3 regions of the Paenibacillus andongensis genome follow, and region 2 is predicted to be linked to each of the others. Evidence: a T-box and tRNA genes for the amino acid it is inferred to sense, from the RefSeq annotation. Region 2 holds a T-box; the other regions hold tRNA genes.

The links. The T-box of region 2 lies ahead of NYR53_RS21815 (arginine--tRNA ligase). A T-box ahead of a tRNA ligase gene usually reads a tRNA of that ligase, here a tRNA-Arg.
Region 1: it has a tRNA-Arg gene. The T-box ahead of NYR53_RS21815 (arginine--tRNA ligase) is inferred to sense a tRNA for this amino acid. The anticodon was not compared.
Region 3: it has a tRNA-Arg gene. The T-box ahead of NYR53_RS21815 (arginine--tRNA ligase) is inferred to sense a tRNA for this amino acid. The anticodon was not compared.

Annotation. Positions count from the first base shown of each region.
Region 1 covers NZ_CP104467.1:7,164,361-7,170,359, forward strand. The annotation lists gene NYR53_RS31970 (HipA family kinase) at 1-202, opposite strand, end outside; gene NYR53_RS31975 (glycosyltransferase family 4 protein) at 99-1,316, opposite strand; gene NYR53_RS31980 (YutH/CotS family kinase-like spore coat protein) at 1,337-2,353, opposite strand; tRNA gene NYR53_RS31985 (tRNA-Gly) at 2,734-2,804, opposite strand; tRNA gene NYR53_RS31990 (tRNA-Pro) at 2,812-2,885, opposite strand; tRNA gene NYR53_RS31995 (tRNA-Arg) at 2,912-2,988, opposite strand; tRNA gene NYR53_RS32000 (tRNA-Gly) at 2,997-3,071, opposite strand; tRNA gene NYR53_RS32005 (tRNA-Leu) at 3,111-3,190, opposite strand; tRNA gene NYR53_RS32010 (tRNA-Lys) at 3,211-3,283, opposite strand; tRNA gene NYR53_RS32015 (tRNA-Gln) at 3,294-3,365, opposite strand; tRNA gene NYR53_RS32020 (tRNA-Thr) at 3,375-3,447, opposite strand; tRNA gene NYR53_RS32025 (tRNA-Val) at 3,460-3,535, opposite strand; tRNA gene NYR53_RS32030 (tRNA-Glu) at 3,559-3,633, opposite strand; tRNA gene NYR53_RS32035 (tRNA-Thr) at 3,649-3,724, opposite strand; tRNA gene NYR53_RS32040 (tRNA-Asn) at 3,727-3,802, opposite strand; rRNA gene rrf (5S ribosomal RNA) at 3,845-3,961, opposite strand; rRNA gene NYR53_RS32050 (23S ribosomal RNA) at 4,030-5,999, opposite strand, start outside.
Region 2 covers NZ_CP104467.1:4,754,549-4,760,547, forward strand. The annotation lists gene NYR53_RS21795 (threonine synthase) at 1-700, shown strand, start outside; gene NYR53_RS21800 (hypothetical protein) at 837-1,472, opposite strand; gene NYR53_RS21805 (hypothetical protein) at 1,563-1,712, opposite strand; gene NYR53_RS21810 (hypothetical protein) at 1,774-1,935, opposite strand; gene NYR53_RS21815 (arginine--tRNA ligase) at 2,055-3,941, opposite strand; T-box leader at 4,015-4,235, opposite strand; gene NYR53_RS21820 (EamA family transporter) at 4,284-5,150, opposite strand; gene NYR53_RS21825 (GDYXXLXY domain-containing protein) at 5,208-5,999, opposite strand, start outside.
Region 3 covers NZ_CP104467.1:920,932-926,930, forward strand. The annotation lists rRNA gene NYR53_RS04080 (23S ribosomal RNA) at 1-391, shown strand, start outside; rRNA gene rrf (5S ribosomal RNA) at 496-612, shown strand; tRNA gene NYR53_RS04090 (tRNA-Ile) at 668-744, shown strand; tRNA gene NYR53_RS04095 (tRNA-Ala) at 761-836, shown strand; tRNA gene NYR53_RS04100 (tRNA-Asn) at 842-914, shown strand; tRNA gene NYR53_RS04105 (tRNA-Ser) at 988-1,075, shown strand; tRNA gene NYR53_RS04110 (tRNA-Met) at 1,103-1,176, shown strand; tRNA gene NYR53_RS04115 (tRNA-Ser) at 1,188-1,276, shown strand; tRNA gene NYR53_RS04120 (tRNA-Glu) at 1,296-1,370, shown strand; tRNA gene NYR53_RS04125 (tRNA-Val) at 1,394-1,469, shown strand; tRNA gene NYR53_RS04130 (tRNA-Asp) at 1,551-1,627, shown strand; tRNA gene NYR53_RS04135 (tRNA-Thr) at 1,646-1,721, shown strand; tRNA gene NYR53_RS04140 (tRNA-Tyr) at 1,798-1,879, shown strand; tRNA gene NYR53_RS04145 (tRNA-Gln) at 1,894-1,965, shown strand; tRNA gene NYR53_RS04150 (tRNA-Lys) at 2,042-2,117, shown strand; tRNA gene NYR53_RS04155 (tRNA-Leu) at 2,137-2,216, shown strand; tRNA gene NYR53_RS04160 (tRNA-Gly) at 2,255-2,329, shown strand; tRNA gene NYR53_RS04165 (tRNA-Arg) at 2,339-2,415, shown strand; tRNA gene NYR53_RS04170 (tRNA-Pro) at 2,442-2,515, shown strand; tRNA gene NYR53_RS04175 (tRNA-Gly) at 2,523-2,593, shown strand; gene ade (adenine deaminase) at 3,075-4,883, shown strand; gene NYR53_RS04185 (hypothetical protein) at 4,860-5,267, opposite strand; gene NYR53_RS04190 (hypothetical protein) at 5,285-5,515, opposite strand; gene NYR53_RS04195 (arylamine N-acetyltransferase family protein) at 5,757-5,999, shown strand, end outside.

The DNA of each region.
Region 1 (5,999 bases), 2.4 Mb from region 2:
TGCCGACAGGGAATCCAAGACGTTGAGCCAGTGTTGATGCGATATATTCATTAGCGATCATAGGCCCCGAAAAATACCACTGCTTCTTAGTTGAAAATTTAAAGTAGCCGCGCCTCCCCAAGGTATTCTGGACGATCCATACTTGGCCTTGGCGCTTCGTTTTCCATATCTTTTTCAATTTCCAGTGGCGTACTGGCAACATTAGTCCTCCTCCCTTTTGCATACTTGGAGAATAACGAAAAGTACTGATTTGATATTTTTGCCCAGCCGTACCGATACGCCGTATCCTTGGCTATTCTAACACGGCTCATGGTCACGTCAGGTTTTCTCCATATCTCCCTGATACTTGAAGCGATATTTGAAGCTGTTACTGTTCGAATAACACTTGCGTTATTCTTGTTCACAAAGCTGTTAAGGCCACCATTCCGGGTTGACACAAGCGGAGCCCCATTGGCCATTGCTTCCATTGCGACCAAACCGAAAGACTCATGGCGACTTGGAACAATTACAGCTCCGTAGGAAGAATATAATCTCTGAACGGCCATCGGTTTGAGCTTTCCAATCCACTTGACATTCTTATTAATATTTAGTTTTTGAGCAGTTTTTTTTAATTTAATCGTGTAAGCTTTAGATCCTTTCCCTACGATATCTAGCTTTATTTGATGATCGCTTTTTTTAAGCAGGGAAATAGCATGTAGCAACTCTTTAATCCCTTTTATTGCAGTCAAACGACCGACATACAACAAATGGTAAGGATTGGGGGGCGGTTTGCTTATCTCTTTTTTCATTGACACGGCATTTTGAATTACCTTGATTTGTCCCTTATAAAAGGGGTAATATTTCCTGTTCTTGTTTTTTTGCCACTGGCTGGGTACTGTTATGGCATTTGCGATACGAATCAGTTTTTTTTGACGCGCAGCCATCTTCGTCCGTCCACTCTTTCTTTTTTCCAATACGACTAGAGAGTGGCATGTATAGATGACCGGAATACGATATTTGTGTTTATAATATTTAGCGAGATCATCACACTGCAAGCTGTGAATATGGATCAAGTCCGGCCTTGTAAAGCCATGCGCTTGCAACCATCTGGCAATCGGTACAGTATTAAACTTTTGACTTCTAACCGAATGATACTTCGAACAACTGGGAAATCGAATGACCCTTATCGAGCTATCGTTTTCAACGGTCACTTCACGACTAGCACCCTTGCAAATAATAGTTAGGAATATCCCATTCCTTTTTGCCAACGCTTTTGAAAGATTTGTTGCGATGATGCCAAGCCCGCCAACAATATGACCTTCGTATTCATTCGTCATGACCCAGATTCTCATCACAATCAACCCTTTTGAACATATTGGCTTAGCCTATGGAGGAATGAGATGATATGCCGTTCGTCAGCAATCACTTTTTCTAGACTTTGTTCGATTTTTCGTTTACCCTCGGCTCTCGATCGATCGTAGCGGGACAGCAGCTTATATGCTTTGTTCGGAAATTGGAGCCACACCTTGATCAACTCAATGTCTGAACGTTCAAGCTTGGAAACGCTTTGGTAGCCATCCAGTATGGAACGTGCCGTTGATAATTTCCATCCTTTGTTCTTGCAGGAAAGACGAATCATACGAAAGAGATCGTACGCCCGCAAGTCAAAACGCAGTGTTTCAAAATCGATCATATACGTTCCACCGAAGGTAAGAACAAAATTTTTCGGTCCACTATCTCCGTGACACAAGGCGCCGGTTTTCGCGGCCCTCTTACAAACTGCTTTGTAATTGCTGTGTCTAAGTATACGCAGTGCTTCCTGTGATCTCTGGAGAAGGCCATCCCCATGAACTTGCAGCAAACGATCCATCGGACTGCCGTGACCATTTCGTTTTGCTTTTTTTATTTGTTTTTTCAATAACGATTCGCGTGCTTTTAAAAGGGCAGGCCATTTCCGCAGCATATTGAGGGCGCCAGATCGGGGAAGTGTTGCTTTGCGACCAGCAAGATGAAATCGGGCTAATGTTGCAGCACAAGCTTTAAGGTCCTTTTGCGAGGCGGGTGAAGGTGACCGTCCATTGAACCAAGGGGTAAGAATGTATAGGGTTCCTCCGCGCGATCGTCTGGCATAAAGACGTCTCCCTGATTGCTCAAACGGATTCCGCCAGGCAATGTTGGAAAAGCCCTGGTGCCGAATCCTCCTCAACACCCGATCCATCCAGCGCAATCGTCGTATGGTGTAACTCATCTTCTTCAGACAATGTTGTTTTCCATCGGTAGATATCAAACGGTAAACACCTGACTTCACAAATTGCATATGTTTAATCTTCACTTTAAATGTTTGTACAAGCTGGTTAACTTGCTGGCTGGTCACATAAGATTCCTCCTGCTAAATAACCATAAATTAAAATTTTGTTTATCTAATTCACCTATTTATTAAGAATATGTAAATGCAGTCGAATTTGGACCTCAGCAGCAGCCTATTAACTCACTCTACATCTATGCACAAGTTATAGAAAACAAAAAAAACCTTATATTCAAGGTTTTCAGTGTTTGTAACTTGTAAGGTGGGTGATGGGATTACTCCAATAAGTCATTCAACATGCTTCCTCTGGAAAACAACTAGTGGTATATGGGATGCGCATTTTACTTGGGTATATATGATGTCTTCACGGAAAGGCCGAACCCACATGGTTCTCTTCCGTCCCCGTTCAAACGAAAAAAGACCACCCGAAGGTGATCTTTTTCATTAGAAGCGGGCGGCGGGAATCGAACCCGCGCGATCAGCTTGGAAGGCTGAAGTTCTACCATTAAACTACGCCCGCGTGTCTATCGGGACGACACGATTTGAACATGCGACCCCCTGCTCCCAAAGCAGGTGCTCTACCAAGCTGAGCTACGTCCCGATAAGGTGGTAATAACATATGAAAAATGGCGCGCCCTGAGAGATTCGAACTCCCGACCTTTTGATTCGTAGTCAAATACTCTATCCAGCTGAGCTAAGGGCGCTTAATAAATGGAGCGGAAGACGGGGATCGAACCCGCGACCCTCGCCTTGGCAAGGCGATGCTCTACCGCTGAGCCACTTCCGCATGGGTACCTCAGGAGTATAAATACTGCTGAGGATTTGATGCGCGTAGAGGGACTTGAACCCCCACGGTCACCCGCTAGATCCTAAGTCTAGTGCGTCTGCCAATTCCGCCATACGCGCATGCTGTAAATAAGGCAAAGTGAGTCATGTAGGATTCGAACCTACGACACCCTGATTAAAAGTCAGGTGCTCTACCAACTGAGCTAATGACTCATGTGAAGAACTGGGGATCAAGGATTTGAACCTTGGCATGACGGAGTCAAAGTCCGTTGCCTTACCGCTTGGCTAATCCCCATCGATAACATGCCGTCGAGAGGACTTGAACCCCCAACCTACTGATTACAAGTCAGTTGCTCTACCAGTTGAGCTACAACGGCTTATGAAGTGAATGGTGGAGGCTGACGGGATCGAACCGCCGACCCTCTGCTTGTAAGGCAGATGCTCTCCCAGCTGAGCTAAGCCTCCATGGGATCGTACTAAAAAAATAATGGTGACCCGTAGGGGACTCGAACCCCTGTTACCTCCGTGAAAGGGAGGTGTCTTAACCACTTGACCAACGGGCCTTATTAATAAATTACTGGAGCTTCCAACCGGAATCGAACCGGTGACCTCATCCTTACCATGGATGCACTCTACCGACTGAGCTATGGAAGCAATGGCTCCCCGAACAGGACTCGAACCTGTGACAACTCGATTAACAGTCGAGTGCTCTACCAACTGAGCTATCAGGGAATGTAGAGAGACTTTTGACTTCGTCAAAAGATCCCTATACTAGTTTGGCAACGTTCTACTCTCCCAGAACCCTGCGGTTCAAGTACCATCGACGCTGGAGGGCTTAACGGTCGTGTTCGAGATGGGAACGCGTGGGTCCCCTCCGCCATCATCACCAAACAGTCAAAGCGTGGTTTGCGCCTTGAAAACTAGATACGAAACTTGCGTAAAGTGAACATTTAGGGTTTGTGGTTAAGCCCTCGACCGATTAGTATTCGTCAGCTGCATGCATTGCTGCACTTCCACCTCGAACCTATCAACCTCGTCGTCTACAAGGGGTCTTACATACTGGGAAATCTCATCTTGAGGGGGGCTTCGCGCTTAGATGCTTTCAGCGCTTATCCCCTCCGTACATAGCTACCCAGCGATGCCTCTGGCGAGACAACTGGTACACCAGCGGTACGTCCATCCCGGTCCTCTCGTACTAAGGACAGCTCCTCTCAAATTTCCTACGCCCGCGACAGATAGGGACCGAACTGTCTCACGACGTTCTGAACCCAGCTCGCGTACCGCTTTAATGGGCGAACAGCCCAACCCTTGGGACCTACTTCAGCCCCAGGATGCGATGAGCCGACATCGAGGTGCCAAACCTCCCCGTCGATGTGGACTCTTGGGGGAGATAAGCCTGTTATCCCCAGGGTAGCTTTTATCCGTTGAGCGATGGCCCTTCCATTCGGTACCACCGGATCACTAAGTCCGACTTTCGTCCCTGCTCGACTTGTAGGTCTCGCAGTCAAGCTCCCTTATGCCTTTGCACTCTGCGAATGATTTCCAACCATTCTGAGGGAACCTTTAAACGCCTCCGTTACATTTTAGGAGGCGACCGCCCCAGTCAAACTGCCCACCTGACACTGTCCCCATACCGGATTACGGTACCAGGTTAGAACTCCGATACGATCAGGGTGGTATCCCAACGGCGCCTCCACCCAAGCTGGCGCTCAGGCTTCAAAGGCTCCCACCTATCCTGTACAGATCGTACCAAAGTCCAATATCAAGCTGCAGTAAAGCTCCATGGGGTCTTTCCGTCTTGTCGCGGGTAACCTGCATCTTCACAGGTATTAAAATTTCACCGGATCTCTCGTTGAGACAGCGCCCAAGTCGTTACGCCATTCGTGCGGGTCAGAATTTACCTGACAAGGAATTTCGCTACCTTAGGACCGTTATAGTTACGGCCGCCGTTTACTGGGGCTTCAATTCATAGCTTCGGGTTTAACCCCTAACCACTCCTCTTAACCTTCCAGCACCGGGCAGGCGTCAGCCCGTATACTTCGCCTTGCGGCTTCGCACAGACCTGTGTTTTTGCTAAACAGTCGCTTGGGCCTTTTCACTGCGGCCCCCTCGGGCTATTCACCCTACCGAGGCACCCCTTCTCCCGAAGTTACGGGGTCATTTTGCCGAGTTCCTTAACGAGAGTTCTTCCGCGCGCCTTAGAATTCTCTTCTCACCCACCTGTGTCGGTTTGCGGTACGGGCACCTTCGCCTGGCTAGAAGCTTTTCTTGGCAGTGTGAACTCATGACCTTCGGTACTTAAAGTTTCCCTCCCCATCACAGCCCAGCCTTACGGTTAGCGGATTTGCCTACTAACCAGCCTCACTGCTTGGACGAGCATCCATCAGCTCGCGTCACTATCCTTCTGCGTCACTCCATCGCTCATAACGGCTACGGTGGTACAGGAATTTCCACCTGTTGTCCATCGACTACGCCTTTCGGCCTCGCCTTAGGTCCCGACTTACCCTGAGCGGACGAGCCTTCCTCAGGAACCCTTAGGTTTTCGGCGGATCAGATTCTCACTGATCTTTTCGTTACTTATACCGGCATTCTCACTTGTATGCGCTCCACCTGTCCTTACGGTCAGAATTCAACGTACATACAACGCTCCCCTACCCATGCACATACGTGCAAGCCATAGCTTCGGTGGCGTGTTTAGCCCCGTTACATTTTCGGCGCAGAGTCACTCGACCAGTGAGCTATTACGCACTCTTTCAATGGTGGCTGCTTCTAAGCCAACATCCTGGTTGTCTGTGCAACTCCACATCCTTTCCCACTTAACACACACTTGGGGACCTTAGCTGATGGTCTGGGCTGTTTCCCTTTTGACAATGGATCTTAGCACTCACTGTCTGACTCCCGGATTTAAGTTTGTGGCATTCAGAGTTTG
Region 2 (5,999 bases):
ATATGGAGCAGCCACCTTCCTCGTCGATGGCTTTATTCATGATGCAGCAGCTATCATTGAAGCTGGTAAACAAGATCAGGGCTGGGTTAACATTGGAACACTGAAGGAGCCCGGACGTGTAGAAGGCAAGAAAACAATGGGACTTGAGCTCGCCGAACAACTCGGTTGGACGTTCCCGGACGTCATCATCTATCCTACCGGTGGCGGCTCCGGTATTATTGGCATGTGGAAAGCATACCAGGAGCTCAAAGCACTCCGCTGGATTGACGGTCCCATGCCAAGATTCGTTTGTGTGCAGGAAGAGGGATGCCAGCCAATTGTAGACGGCCTAGCATGCAGCCATACTGAGAGTGCACAAGCTGCCGGAGTAGAAGCAAGTCCGACAGGCATGCGCGTACCGAATCCGCCAGACTTGGCGTTCATCCTGTCGATTGTGGAACAAAGCGGCGGCACAGCCATCGCCCTGTCCAAGAGCCAAATCGCCGAGGCCACTCTCACGCTAGGTTCGCTCGGCATCTCTTCGTCCCCCGAAGGCTCGGCAACTTGGGCAGGTCTGCTCGCTCTCTGCGACAGCGGATGGTTGCGTCCGAGTGATTCCGTTGTGCTTTTTAATACGTCGCACGCGATGAAATATGTGAAGTTTGGTTCCATCTCTGCACTTCCGATTATTAAAAGCTATGAGGAGTATCTCCGTCTGTAGGAAGTGAACTTTGACGTTTACTTGGGTTTGTCGAGCTTGTATGAAAGAGAGGGTGGCTTACTCTAGCCATTCTTAGCTCCCAATAACCAAACAAAACAGCCAGGAGGAAACCCTCCTGGCTGTTCACTTCTCAACCTTATTGACCTAGATTATTTTCTTCATATAAGCGATACATCGCTTGAATTAAAGGCTCTGCCGGGTCACGATTCAATAAATATAACGTCATTAAATATTGCAAAGGAAGCGCACACGTATTATTGCCATCTTCAACAGCTACGAAGCCTGCCTCCAGGACTGGACCATGCTCCTCATGAAGCTCCAAGTCAACATAGATCTTTTGGTCAGGGAATTCTTCACGCACAGTAGACGCGCAATAAGGAACAATATGTTTATCCAACAGCTCTTTGGCTTCATCTTCCGATTGCGGAGGATTCGGCAGCGGATGATTTTCTGGGCTTCTCAGCAAGTCGACGAAGAAGGACGATAACCACAGCCCCGCATTCGGATTCGTTTGGAAGTTTCTCATAATTTCATTCAAGAAAAATCCGCAGGATGTGGACTTTTCATCATTTTTAAGTGTGAAAGCAAACATTGGACCGTAAGTCGGATTATTGCCGATTTGCCCATCTACTTCATATTCAGGAAATTGATCTTTCATTACTTCTTGAATGTGCTGAAACCAAGTCATAATGATTTGGGCCTGCTCGCGTTCTTGATCTTGTTCTTGTTCGTTATCTACTGGAGCTTGTGTATCGATATCTTTTTCTGTCATTGTGGTTAAAGCCTCCTGAATCATTCAAATTGGCACGAATATTCCTATTGTACCGCATTTGCTCAAGATCAGAAAGCTTATGTTGCATTTTTAAGGACGAATGCGAACAACCCCGACTTCCGAAGCATTAATCGAAATGGCATTGCCTCCTTGACCGATCGTTGCACTAGCGGATTGTCCTACTCTTACCTTCGTTTTTCCATTGCTGAAGCTCACCTTTTTGACTGATTTACGCCGCATACAGAATCACCCCCTTCCCCAAACCGTATTCGCAATCATGCTGCTTACAGGGGAAGAGCGTTCAGCGCTTTTTCTGTTTCTTGAAAATTTGAATATTTAAAGCATTGCTTGCAAGTACATTGCCTTGCTTAGCCGTCGCTTTTGCCGTTTGATAAATATGAATGACAATTACATGCTTTTTGCCAATACGGTATCTATACGTTTTCACGTGAGATTTAAGCATAGACGAGCTCCTCCTCCTCTTTGAGCGCATGAACAACAGCTACATATTGCTGTAGATTATGCGCAAGAGTGACAGGTTGTCTCGGCGAGTACATAGGGTGCATTCGATCGTTTTTCTAGTTACAATCGTTTTGGCGTCGGCATACCCAGTAGTTCCAATGCTTGATGCATGGTGTCTTTATACGTTTGTGTGATCCAAAGTCGATGGGACATGCTTTCTTCACTTCCTTTTAAGACCGGACAAACACTGTAAAAGTGGTTAAAAAGCGAAGCTAGCTCGAAGGCATAATGGCACAGTAAACTAGGCGCCAATTGCTTAGTAGCCGTTTCCAGTGTTTCGGGCCAATAGGCGATGTGTCTCAAAAGTTGGTATTCCTGATCTTCCAAAAGAGTCCCATCGAACTTAGCCTCCATCCTAAGATGACGAGTATCTTTCTTCGCTTTGTCCAAAATACGATTTGCTCTTGTGTAGGCATAAAGCAAGTAGACACCCGTGTTCCCTGTTATTTCCGTCGCTTGCTCTAAGTCAAAAACAACTTCCGTCTGCAGCTGATATTTCAGCAAATAATATCGGATCGCAGCTGAAGCTATCGATCTGCTGGAAATCCCCGCTTTTCTTGAGCGTTTAGCGTCAATGACCCTTTCCATGTGATCAAGTAGGTCCGCGACTTTAATCCCAATTCCTTGGCGCCCAGACATCGCATAGGAGCTTTTGGCATCCGAAATGTCAATCCCCAGTCCTGCCGCAGTATCTGGACTCAAGGAAACGACTCCGTAGCTCACGTGCTTAAGCTGACTCGCCTGCTGCTCATAGCCCAGCACTTCTAGTGCTAGCTTCACCATCTCCTGCGGGTATTGCTGACGATAGTCAATGACATTAATGACGATATCCGCTTGCCCGATCGATTTCTTCCTGCCTTGGGAAGCTGTGGACCACAGTCCGTCTTCCCATTTTTTATAGACAAAATCATTCGGCAGCACACCGAATTTCCATAGATGATAGGCAATATCCTTCGCTGTATACGTTAAAATACCATTGGAACGAACAAGCACTTTATCCCCTTGATAATCCGTGCTTTCCCCAGCTGTAACAGCCCCTTCTTCTAGATTCTTCAGCACCCAGCAGCCTGCCAATTTCCCATCCGTCACCTTATGAAACATGTCTGTTTGCGTCAGCAGTTCGAAGGTCGAATCCCAGAGTCCCGCTCTCACAATACTGCTTTCCCAAACCAGTACATCGTAGTGAATGCCGAATTGCTTCATTTCTTCCAACTGCTCGCGAACGATCCTTTCCGCTACCAAAGCACCCATCCAAGCAAGATTGGAATGCCCGCTCTCTAGTGCATGTAGAACGGTAGAACGCTGAGCTACAAGCTCCGGCTGCACTTTGTAAGCCTGATTCACCTTCGCGTAGGTCTCCCAACAAAAGTCGCCAAAACGCTTAAAATTCTCATCTGATTGTGTTTGAAGAATGCCCACCACTGTATCTGCCAGTTGATTCCCCAGATCATCAATATAGTTATGCACCTCTACCTGGTAGCCTGCTTGTGAGAGCATGCGTGACAACGAATCACCAATACAGGAATTTCTCAAATGGCCAACATGAGCAGCTTTATTGGGATTGATTGACGTATGCTCAATCAAAATTTTTGTTTTGTTTCTTTCGTCAACAAGCCCTTTTTCAGTTCCATAATAACCAGAAGACCAGGTGTCCCAATTTAGATAAAAGTTCAGAAACCCCGGCGGCACCGCAGCTACTTTGGCGAATAAGCCCTGAACAGAGCCGCTCTTTTCTATGCGTTGTTGAAGCTCTAGTGCGATTTGCAAAGGAGCTTTACGAGCTATTTTTGCTAAAAGCATAGCTACGTTCGTGCTGTAATCACCGTGCTCAAGATGAGCTGGGTGCTCGATCAAGATTTTCAGAGTCGCAGGCTGTTCTAATCCGTACTCTTGAAATAAAACACCTACATGATACTCAATTTCATGAGTAAGAAGCTGCTGAATCATGGACAATTCCTCCTTAAAAGGATGATGAGAAGCTAATTTTACGGGAAAACGCAAAAAAGCCCCCGTCTCTACAATAAGAGACGAGAGCTGTTCATTCCCGCGGTACCACTCTAAGTGTTAAACCATTGGTTTAACCACTCCAACGATAACGGCTTATGCCGGATCTCCCTACTTCTTACATTCGGAAGACCATTTCCCAGGCCCGCTTCACTCTTGACATTCGTACCGGTTCTCACCTGCTCCGGCTCGCTGCGACTGTCCGACAAGAATTACTGTCCTGTTCACCAATGTTGCTTATGAAATTAAGAATTTACTGAATATTACAGCAATAATATTACGTTGTCAAGATGCAACTAATTTCATCATCATAATGCCAATGAATGCTAAAGCTAGACCGGATTGTTCCATTATTGAGAATTTGTCCCGCAAAACAAAGCGTGTATACAATAAGACAATCAATACATTAAGTGCAACGACAGCGGAAACTAACCCCGTTTTCCCATGAGCGAACGCATGAATAATGAAGATCATACCAATGACGTTCGTAATCCCGACGACCATCCCAAACAGGAAGGTTCTTCGTTCTGTCCAACTGGCTCGCGCAGTTTCCTTGCCGTTATCCTTTGCCCTGTCCTTCAACCACCACAATCCAAAACAGCATGTCCCAGTTGCAAACATAAAAAATAGCGTTGGAAACAATGGTGCAGAAACGATGGTTGTCCATTTGCTGGACAAATCATTCCCGGCAAAAAGAAACAAAGCAAGTACTCCCCATCCAGCTCCTTGCAGATTCTTTAATGTAATATCATTCGAGTAACGAACAAATAATATACCCACAACAATGACAAGGAAGGCAAAGAATTGCCATAAATTGAGTCGTTCATCCCAAAGCAGAAATGCGACAAAGACCACAACAACCGATGGTAAACCGGTGAGGATGGCAACTAACGAGGCTTTGCCAACCGCAAAGCCTTTGAACATACTGGCATTGGCTCCAAAGGAGAACAACCCCATCTGAACACCAATCAGAGCAGACACTGTCCACTGTTGCTGTGAAATAAGGGCGCAGCCAATGCTGACGAGCGCCCCCATGAAAAATGTGCCGCATAGCAGCACATTCCGATCGAGCGATTGCTGACTGGTCCAATGATATAGAATGCCCCGCAGCCCGAAGCTGACAGCCGCAAGAACTGAAAATATGAGCCACATGACAACGGATACCCCTCTCTTTTAAGCAAAGATCGGGTAATTTTACCACAATAATCATTATTGGACAACACTTGGTTGTAATAATAGACGCACAAGGATCGCATCGCCACCAGCAGAAACTTTTACTTCAGCAAATTTGGCATCCCGCTCATATTCATGGCCTGTTCCTTCTGGAATGAAATAAGTCTCAATCCCGTATTCAATACCCTCATAACCGACTCTGCCATTCAAGCGAACCTCTCCTGGGGCAAGAGTTTCCCCTTTTGTATATACGCGACGATATTCATATACACCTGTCGCCTGGTTCGGAGCGAGAACGACTGTAATTTTCTTTTTAGAACTGGAAGCATGATTCATCACTTCAAAGATTTCCGGCTCAGATATCGTATAGCGTAATCGTACATAATCACCCTGAATGAGAGAACGTGGATCAATCGGTTTAAGCTGCAGCTTAATCAGCTGTCCGTGAGCGAGCAGCCACTCACTTTTACCAATTTGTAAGGACATGGCCATGACTTGCAGTAGAACTAACAGAGAAATAATCCAGCGGTTCATTGCATAATTAGAGTTAACCTCTATTGATTCAATCGCTTCCAAACGATGTCTTTTTTCATACCATACCGTAAAGGCAAGAACCAAAATCCCGATGACAGCGAAGCTAATCGATTTGTGCAGAAGCTTCCAGGCCAGATCGTAGTATTTGTATACCAGGAAAGCAATCCAGAAGCCCATCGACCAAGCGTAAATCCATTTGATGTGCAATTGTTTACTAATGACCATGGCAAGAATAACGACGATAAAGAACAGAACATTGACGATATAATACCAAGCTGACTCCGCCATAAAGGT
Region 3 (5,999 bases), 3.8 Mb from region 2:
CGATGTCGGCTCATCGCATCCTGGGGCTGAAGTAGGTCCCAAGGGTTGGGCTGTTCGCCCATTAAAGCGGTACGCGAGCTGGGTTCAGAACGTCGTGAGACAGTTCGGTCCCTATCTGTCGCGGGCGTAGGAAATTTGAGAGGAGCTGTCCTTAGTACGAGAGGACCGGGATGGACGTACCGCTGGTGTACCAGTTGTCTCGCCAGAGGCATCGCTGGGTAGCTATGTACGGAGGGGATAAGCGCTGAAAGCATCTAAGCGCGAAGCCCCCCTCAAGATGAGATTTCCCAGTATGTAAGACCCCTTGTAGACGACGAGGTTGATAGGTTCGAGGTGGAAGTGCAGCAATGCATGCAGCTGACGAATACTAATCGGTCGAGGGCTTAACCAAAAAGCTGACTAAGCAGCTAGCACCTACGTCTAACGTAGCCATGCACATGATTACTTTACGCAAGTTTCGTATCTAGTTTTCAAGGCGCAAACACGCTTTGACTGTTTGGTGATGATGGCGGAGGGGACCCACGCGTTCCCATCTCGAACACGACCGTTAAGCCCTCCAGCGTCGATGGTACTTGAACCGCAGGGTTCTGGGAGAGTAGAACGTTGCCAAGCAGAATACCCCTAGTGGGTATTTTTTTTGCCACACTCTAGACTGTTTTACACATTAGGGCCCTTAGCTCAGCTGGTTAGAGCGCACCCCTGATAAGGGTGAGGTCGGTGGTTCGAGTCCACCAGGGCCCACCAATATTATTACCTTTATGGGGCCATAGCTCAGCTGGGAGAGCGCCTGCCTTGCAAGCAGGAGGTCAGCGGTTCGATCCCGCTTGGCTCCACCAAATATTCCCTGATAGCTCAGTTGGTAGAGCACTCGACTGTTAATCGAGTTGTCACAGGTTCGAGTCCTGTTCGGGGAGTCAAACCCCCAAAAAGTGAAGAGATGCTTCGTAGCATATTCCAATTACTTTTTGGGGATCCCATAAAATATATGGAGAAGTGTCCGAGCGGCCGAAGGAGCACGATTGGAAATCGTGTAGACGTCACAAGCGTCTCGAGGGTTCGAATCCCTCCTTCTCCGTTTCTTTAAATAAAGGAAAGACAATATGGCGGCGTAGCTCAGCTGGCTAGAGCGTACGGTTCATACCCGTAAGGTCGGGGGTTCGAGCCCCTCTGCCGCTACTAATTAAATTGGAGAGATACCCAAGTGGCTATAAGGGGACCCTCTGCTAAGGGGTTAGACTGCGTAAGTGGTGCGAGGGTTCGAATCCCTCTCTCTCCGTTGGTAAATTTTTAAGTTTGGCCCGTTGGTCAAGTGGTTAAGACACCTCCCTTTCACGGAGGTAACAGGGGTTCGAGTCCCCTACGGGTCACCAATAATTTTCTAGTTCGATCCCATGGAGGCTTAGCTCAGCTGGGAGAGCATCTGCCTTACAAGCAGAGGGTCGGCGGTTCGATCCCGTCAGCCTCCACCATACAACCCAAAAAAGTGAAGTGAAGCTTTGTAGCAACGCCGATTACTTTTTCGGGGCCCGTAGAAACCAATTTACTAGTATGGAGCTGTGGTGTAGTGGCCTAACATGCCTGCCTGTCACGCAGGAGACCGCGGGTTCGAATCCCGTCAGCTCCGCCATTTTTAGAAAATGAATATGCCGTTGTAGCTCAACTGGTAGAGCAACTGACTTGTAATCAGTAGGTTGGGGGTTCAAGTCCTCTCGACGGCACCACAATTCCCAAAAAAGTGAAGCAAAGCTTTGTAGCAACGCCTACTACTTTTTCGGGGCCCGGTAAGGCTTTATATGTGGAGGCTTAGTGAAGTGGCTAAACACGGCAGACTGTAAATCTGCTCTCTTCGAGTTCGGTGGTTCGAATCCATCAGCCTCCATTTCCAAACTATGTTGGGGATTAGCCAAGCGGTAAGGCAACGGACTTTGACTCCGTCATGCCAAGGTTCAAATCCTTGATCCCCAGTACTATACCCCATAAAGTGAAGGTAAGCTCTGAAGCGAATTCCTGTTACTTTACGGGGGCCCCATTAAAATTTCATGAGTCATTAGCTCAGTTGGTAGAGCACCTGACTTTTAATCAGGGTGTCGTAGGTTCGAATCCTACATGACTCACCATTTGCCTTATTTACAGCATGCGCGTATGGCGGAATTGGCAGACGCACTAGACTTAGGATCTAGCGGGCGACCGTGGGGGTTCAAGTCCCTCTACGCGCATCAAATCCTCAGCAGTATTTATACTCCTGAGGTACGATGCGGAAGTGGCTCAGCGGTAGAGCATCGCCTTGCCAAGGCGAGGGTCGCGGGTTCGATCCCCGTCTTCCGCTCCATTTTAGTAAGCGCCCTTAGCTCAGCTGGATAGAGTATTTGACTACGAATCAAAAGGTCGGGAGTTCGAATCTCTCAGGGCGCGCCATTTTTCATATGTTATTACCACCATATCGGGACGTAGCTCAGCTTGGTAGAGCACCTGCTTTGGGAGCAGGGGGTCGCATGTTCAAATCGTGTCGTCCCGATAGACACGCGGGCGTAGTTTAATGGTAGAACTTCAGCCTTCCAAGCTGATCGCGCGGGTTCGATTCCCGCCGCCCGCTTCAATGAAAAAGATCACCTTCGGGTGGTCTTTTTTCATTGTATAGGAGTATAGGAAAATATGTGAGATGCCGATTTGTGGATAAGTGATGTTAAATAACGAATGTCGATTTCTGGCTTCTCAGACTCTTTCGGCTCGCAGAGCTCTCGCTGTAAGCGCGGAAAACGCGCTTATTTGTTGGGGCGCTCCTGGATAAGCGCGTTTTCCGCGCTTATTTGTTCTTTAAGGGATGAGAAATCCGAGGAGGTTCGACCGTCCGTAAAGACATCGGTATTCCCATCACCTAAAGCTTTTTAACATCTGAATGATCTTCGCTCCGTATAATTTAATAAATAGAAATAGGGAATCCTCAGAAGTAGTATGAAACCCTTGAGAAAAACCTTTTTCATGGTAAATTTAATGTGAACAGATGGTTCAGGGAGATGTGACGTTTGACACCGAACCGGTAAAAGTTAATTAATACATAAAGGAGTACAAAACCCATGACGCTAAATAAAAGAACGCTAAATAAAAGAAATAAGCTAGTTGAAGTGAGCAGAACGCTAGCTAAGGTTGCATTAGGCGAAGTTTTTGCCGACGTAGTCATTAAGAATGGGACACTCGTCAATGTGTATTCTGGTGAATTACTTGAGCATATGGATGTTGCTGTCGCAGCTGGGAGAATTGCGTATGTAGGGAATGCAGACCATACCATTGGGGCTCAAACGGTCGTGATTGATGCCACAGGGAAGTATATGTCCCCGGGATTTTTAGATGGTCATATGCATGTTGAAAGCACGATGCTTTCCGTTACCGAGTTTGCCAAAGCGGCATTAGCCAAAGGAACAACGGGGATATTTATGGACCCTCATGAAATTGCCAATGTGTTTGGAACAGAAGGTGTAAGGTTGATGCACGAAGAGGGGCAGCAGCTGCCTATTAAAGTATTTACGACTTTCCCATCCTGTGTACCAGCAACTACGGACTTGGAAGATGCAGGTGCAAGCTTAGAAGTGACCGATATTAAAGAGGGACTGCAGTGGGACAACGTGGTTGGACTGGGCGAAGTCATGAATTTCCCTGGTGTCGTTTACGGCGATCCGAAAATGTGCGGGGAGATTGAAGAAACGATCAAGAGCGGTAAAACGGTCACAGGACATTTCCCAAGTGATGATGATCGTATGCTGCAGGCTTATATAGCATCAGGCGTGACATCCGATCATGAAACCATAACTCGGGAACAAGGTCTTCACAAAGTCCGCATGGGCATGCACCTTATGATTCGTGAAGGTTCGGCCTGGCATGATGTCAAAGAGGTCATTAAGGTGGTAACGGAAGATAAGGTCAACACATCCAATATTTCGCTCGTAACGGATGACGTCAATCCGCAAACTTTGGTGGAGAAGGGGCATCTCAATCATGTCGTGCGCCGCGCGATCGAAGAGGGTGTCGATCCTGTAACAGCGATGCAAATGGTGACGATTAATGTGGCGCGCTATTTTAAAATGGAGCAAGATTTGGGAAGCATTACTCCCGGTAAATGTGCTGACATTTTATTACTGGATGATTTACAGAAGGTCGAGCCTTTGACTGTTATTACTGATGGTCAGGTTGTTTTTGATAATGGCAAGCTTACGGTTGATTTCCCCGATTTCGTCTATCCCGAGCACATTCGCAATTCCATGAACGTTAAGCGGGAGCTTGCGGCTGAGGACTTCAAACTTGCAAGTCGCAGTAATCAGAATAAGACGGAGGTCAATGTCATCCGCATTATTGAAAACAGTGCAAGAACAGAGAAAATGACTGCAGCTCTAAGTGTTGTGCAGGGGTTCATCCAACCAGATGCGGAGCAGGATATTATCCGTTTAGCCTGTATTGAGCGACACCGTGGAACGGGTCAAATTTCACTTGGTTTTACGCATGGCTTTCAATTGAAGACAGGCGCGGTAGCCTCTACAGTGGCGCATGACAGTCACAATTTAATTGTTATGGGGATCAATGAGCAGGATATGGCTTTCGCAGCTAATGAACTTGTCAAAATGGGAGGAGGCATGATCGTTGTAGAGAACGGTAAAGTGCTGGCTCAAGTACCGATGACCATCGCAGGCCTCATGTCAGATAAATCATTGCTTGAAGTCGTTGAAGAGGTTGCAGAGCTCGAAAAAGCGTGGAAACAAATTGGCTGTCCGTTGAACGCCCCGTTTATGACATTCTCATTAATTGCATTACCCGTCATTCCTGAAATTCGGATTTCAAACCGAGGTATTGTCGATGTTACACAGTTCAAGCTAATTGAAGTGGAAATTGGTTAAGTGGGACAATAAATAAGTCCAAAAGATCTTATTCTTTTTCTTCTTTTTAGAAGGATGACGTTCTGTGCGGGAGGTTTGGATGGTTTGCGGGAGGCCGGAAACGAGCTCAGCTTCCATCCCTACTGTTATTTCGGGTTCCTTGATAATCGGCAATTCTAGGGTGGTAGCCACCTCATCTCGAATCTGATGCAGCAAATCCAATTGCTGTTCTAATTCGTCTACACGCTTGGCAAGCAGCATGTTCTCTTGCTTAAGCTTTTTAATAAGCTCATATAGTAATTTCATGGTTAGCTTCGGTTTCTCTGATGGCTCATTTTCTTCATTATTGTTAGTGGGGGACAGCAGCAGCATCAACTCTTCATCACTGATTACCTTGTCTGACACAGTATGGCCTCCTTCAATTAATGAATCTCACTGAGCTGTCCATCCGCAAAGAGATATTCTTTGGGAAGAAGTGAAAGATTAATGTTTCGGCTGCAGTCGATGTACTGCGGGTATACAACTTTGATGGCTTCCTCCTCTTGAATGGGATAGTTAATGATTTTATTTTTTTTGACTATATCTATAAAAAGATGAAACATGATGGAGATAATTAACAAGCCCGTCGTGATTAGCTCTAAGTTTTGAATCATAAGTTAACCTCCTATGAATCTTTTTTCATAGATTAACGGATTAGAACTAAAATGTCGCTCGAAAACCGTTGTCGTTTTGTAAGCTTTTTATGAAGAGTTAAACGGAATATAAGGCAGAAATAGGGTAATGATGGTATTTTTAAAAAGATATTGTTGTTAAATCTCACGAACTTGTCTATCTATGAAAAAAGAAATAAACTATAGCAACTAGGGAGACTCTCAAAGGATGGAGTTGTTCAACATGTTCAGTAAAAATAGTCAGATTCAGACCTATCTGGAACGTATCGGTTTTGAAGGTTCGCTCGATGGCAGCGCAAAGCTGCTTGCTGACCTGCAGGAGTGTCATCTGCACACGGTTCCGTACGAAAATTTGGACATTATGAACCGCAAAGCTTTATCGTTGGATCCTCAGGATGTATATCAGAAGATTGTCGTACGTGGGCGCGGAGGGTACTGTTTCGAGTTGAATGCTTTATTCGGCTGG